DNA from 2 places in the Pectobacterium hainanensis genome. Region 2 is predicted to be linked to the other one. Evidence: predicted binding sites of a transcription regulator. Region 2 holds the regulator's gene; the other holds the start of a gene.

Region 1 (2,207 bases), on a different contig from region 2:
TTTCTTCATTACGGTACATACCGACAACGCTGATACGTGCGCTTGGCACATTTTCCAACACACCTTCCATCATACCCAGACCTGCACGCAGGATAGGTACGACGGTAATTTTTTTCCCTTTGATTTGATCGACTTCAACCGGACCACACCAACCGTCAATAGTGACCTTTTCAGTGACTAAATCAGCTGTCGCTTCATAGGTCAGTAAGCTACCCACTTCCGAAGCCAGCTCACGAAAACGCTTGGTGCTGATATCATTTTCACGCATCAGACCCAGTTTATGTTTGACGAGTGGATGTTTTACCTCGACGATCTTCATCGTTATTCTCCCCTAGACAGTGGACGGACAAAAACGCCAGAGACGTTTTTAAACGCCGTTTGCGGCGGCCCGCAGGGCGGTGGCGGAAAGACATCCGCCATAAAAAAATCGCGGGATTATACCGCTTTTTTTACTTAGTGCTATACGATTAAGTCTGATCCAGATCAACCGATAAAGGAAATTGTAAGTGAAAGGGAAAAATCAGCCACCGATGACACACCACTCGCAAACGTTTGCCTACGCTGTTAGAATTACCACGCTTAATGTTTCAATCATCAGTTGATTTTACGTTTTGGAACACACCTTTGTTTTCAGCGATGCATTTTTCCAGTCATGACTGGTTTTGATACATATATCGTTTTGAAGCAAATATCGTTTTGAAACAAATATGATGTTGAAGCGGACGATGTTTAAAGCAAATGTTGTTTTAATCACATGTTATTTTTAATCACATACTGTTTTTAAGTGCAAATCGTAACCTCCGTGGGGACTCCGCAGTGACCGACAAAACCTCTCTCAGTTATAAAGACGCAGGCGTGGATATTGATGCTGGCAACGCATTGGTAGACCGTATCAAAGGTGTAGTGAAACAAACCCGTCGCCCGGAAGTCATGGGGGGATTAGGTGGTTTCGGCGCCTTATGCGCCTTACCGCAAAAGTACCGTGAACCTATTCTGGTTTCAGGCACTGACGGAGTCGGCACCAAACTGCGTCTGGCGATGGATCTCAAACGCCACGATACTATCGGTATCGATTTAGTTGCGATGTGTGTCAATGATTTAGTCGTACAAGGTGCCGAGCCCCTCTTTTTCCTTGATTACTACGCGACAGGCAAATTGGATGTCGACACGGCAGCCAGCGTCATTACGGGGATCGCGGAAGGTTGTAAGCAATCGGGTTGTTCACTGGTCGGTGGTGAAACCGCTGAAATGCCGGGCATGTACCACGGCGAAGACTATGATGTGGCAGGGTTCTGTGTCGGTGTCGTTGAAAAAGCTGAAATTATTGACGGCAGCAAAGTACGAGCAGGTGATACCTTAATTGCCCTTGCCTCCAGTGGACCACACTCGAATGGCTACTCGCTGGTACGCAAAATTCTAGAGGTCAGCCAGGCCAATCCTGAACAATTTATGCTGGAAGGGAAATCACTAGCCGATCATTTGCTGGCCCCCACAAAAATCTACGTCAAGTCAATCCTGTCTCTGATTGAAAAAGTGGATGTACACGCGATTTCCCATCTGACCGGCGGCGGCTTCTGGGAAAATATCCCTCGCGTCCTGCCAGAAGGCATGCAGGCGACAATCGATGAATCCAGTTGGCAATGGCCTGCTGTTTTTGACTGGCTGCAACAGGCAGGTAATGTCAGCCGACACGAAATGTATCGTACTTTTAACTGCGGTGTTGGTATGATCATTGCGATGCCAACCGAGCAGGCAGATGAGGCCATCGTTTTATTGAACGGCAGTGGCGAAAACGCATGGAAAATCGGTGTCATTACTCAGACTGATACCGGAGACTCAGTGGTCATTAACTGATGAAAAACATCGTTGTCTTGATATCAGGTCAGGGAAGCAACTTACAGGCGTTGATCGACGCCTGTAAGCGTGGGCGAATGAAAGGAAATATCACCGCCGTATTCAGCAACAATCCAGAAGCCTACGGCTTACAAATTGCGCAGGATGCGGAAATTCCGGTACATGTTCTCGATCCAGAAACGTTTCCCGATCGTGAAGCCTATGATGCTGCCATGGCGCAGGAAATTACACAGTATGAACCTGCACTGGTCGTTTTGGCTGGCTATATGCGGATTCTGAGCCCGGATTTTGTCGCCCAGTTTGCAGGCAAAATGCTCAATATCCATCCCTCGTTACTACCGAAATACCCCGGT
Region 2 (2,207 bases):
GCCAAAGCGCCAACGGTCGTCAGCAGTGACATCTTCAGATCGGTATCCATAATTCTCTCCTTTTGGTATCACATCCAAATGATGGTAAAAAATCGGTCTTCATCATTCGGGGTTTAAACGGGCAACCATTTGAAACGATAAATCGTCTGGTTATGCTGATTCTTCCATAATTTTAATGAAAAATCTCGTACTGATGCCGCACGAATAGTATAAATTACCGCTTCCACTTTCGTGGCAAATCGGACAAAATCCGCTGTTTATGATAGCTCTGCGTCCCGGTCGAAAAACATCAACCTTGTCCCTTCAGGTATAATATTCGGCATCCTCCTTCTGAAATCCTGTTTTTTCGTCAAGGAGGAGGGTTTTACACGCAAGCAAACGATTAACAATATACTTACGGCTGTAACAGGTAAGTTTAGGAGTCATTTTTAGATGGCAACGATCAAAGATGTGGCAAAACGGGCTGGCGTTTCGACCACAACCGTATCGCACGTGATTAATAAAACACGTTTCGTCGCCGAAGAGACTAAGGCTGCCGTGAGGGCGGCGATTAAAGAGTTACATTACTCACCTAGCGCCGTTGCCCGCAGCCTAAAAGTTAACCACACAAAATCGATTGGATTGTTGGCAACGTCAAGTGAAGCGCCCTACTTTGCCGAGATTATCGAATCCGTTGAAAACAGTTGTTATGCCAAAGGCTACACGCTGATTTTATGTAACTCCCATAACAACCTCGACAAACAACGCGCCTACTTGTCCATGTTGGCACAAAAACGCGTGGATGGTTTGTTAGTGATGTGTGCGGAATATCCACCAGAATTACTTGCCATGCTCAAAGATTACCGCAGTATTCCCATGGTGGTAATGGATTGGGGACAGGCGCACAGTGATTTCACCGACACCATTATCGATAATGCTTTTGAAGGCGGCTATATGGCCGGTCGCTATTTGATCGAGCGTGGCCACCGGGATATCGGTGCGATCCCTGGCATTCAGGAGCGCAACACCGGAAGCGGTCGCTATCTGGGCTTTTTGAAGGCGCTGGCCGAGGCTGATATCACCGTGCGTAACGAATGGATTGTTCAGGGAGATTTTGAGCCGGAATCAGGTTATAAGGCCATGCACCAAATTCTGTCGAATAAACAACGTCCTACCGCCGTTTTTTGTGGCGGCGATATCATGGCGATGGGTGCAATCTGTGCCGCAGATGAGCTCGGATTGCGAGTTCCTCAGGATATTTCAGTGATTGGCTACGATAACGTTCGACATGCTCGTTTTTTCACGCCAGCACTCACCACCGTGCATCAACCGAAAGAGCGCTTGGGACAATCCGCTTTCTCAATGCTGCTGGACCGAATCACCAGCAAGCGTGAAGATGCACAGGTTATTGAAGTTCATCCAACGCTGATTGAACGCCGCTCCGTCGCAGACGGACCTTTCCGCGATTACCGCCGCTACTCCTGATCGCAAGCGATTTTATCACGTCGAGCCTTCCCGATACTGCTTCAGCCAATTTATGCTTGTTCCCCGGCTGGGGCAGTCCTAAACTAATTGCTGTTTTGTGCAAACTGAATTTTTCACTTTTCTTCACTATCCTTAATCATTACGTGCAAGCGGATGGCACAGATTAACCTTAAGGATGAGTGCCCCTACGTATTGACGTACCGGCTTTTTCTTCTTCAGTTTCCTTTGATTATTCAAAGGCTAGATGATGGGAATATCCCACCGAGATCGATTATAGGTAAAAATTGTCTATGTTTTCCTTGCGATACATCATCGACGCAAGGTAGGGAGAAGCGATGAGCTCATCATATATAGCGGAACTGGATACCCGTAATGAGCCCTGGTTCCATATTGTGCATGACATGCTGAGTATGGCCGATATCAAAATTAATGGCTCTCGTCCATTTGATATCACCGTAAAAAACTCGGATTTTTTCAAGCGCGTATTGCATGACGGCTCGTTGGGGTTAGGGGAAAGTTACATGGATGGCTGGTGGGAATGCGAACGGCTGGATATGTTTTTCCATCGCGTGTTGCGTGCGCGGCTGGACGAAAAGCTCCCCCACCATCTAAAAGATATTCTACGGATTGCCACCTCCCGACTGATAAATCGTCAATCTAAAAGGCGAGCATGGGTTGTTGGTAAAGAGCATTATGATTTAGGTAATGACCTCTTTTCACTCATGCTTGATCCTTACATGCAG

Evidence for each region. The regulator PurR, encoded in region 2, represses purine synthesis genes. The targets are predictions, from matches to a motif close to CANGCAAACGTTTGCNTG.
Region 1: a site for PurR is predicted at 542-559, ahead of purM (phosphoribosylformylglycinamidine cyclo-ligase). Genes of this name have one in related genera too.

Annotation. Positions count from the first base shown of each region.
Region 1 is NZ_JBJYIN010000001.1:328,591-330,797, forward strand. It holds gene upp (uracil phosphoribosyltransferase) at 1-319, opposite strand, end outside; gene purM (phosphoribosylformylglycinamidine cyclo-ligase) at 817-1,854, shown strand; gene purN (phosphoribosylglycinamide formyltransferase) at 1,854-2,207, shown strand, end outside.
Region 2 is NZ_JBJYIN010000018.1:29,069-31,275, reverse strand. It holds gene cydH (cytochrome bd-I oxidase subunit CydH) at 1-50, opposite strand, end outside; gene purR (HTH-type transcriptional repressor PurR) at 433-1,464, shown strand; gene cfa (cyclopropane fatty acyl phospholipid synthase) at 1,800-2,207, shown strand, end outside.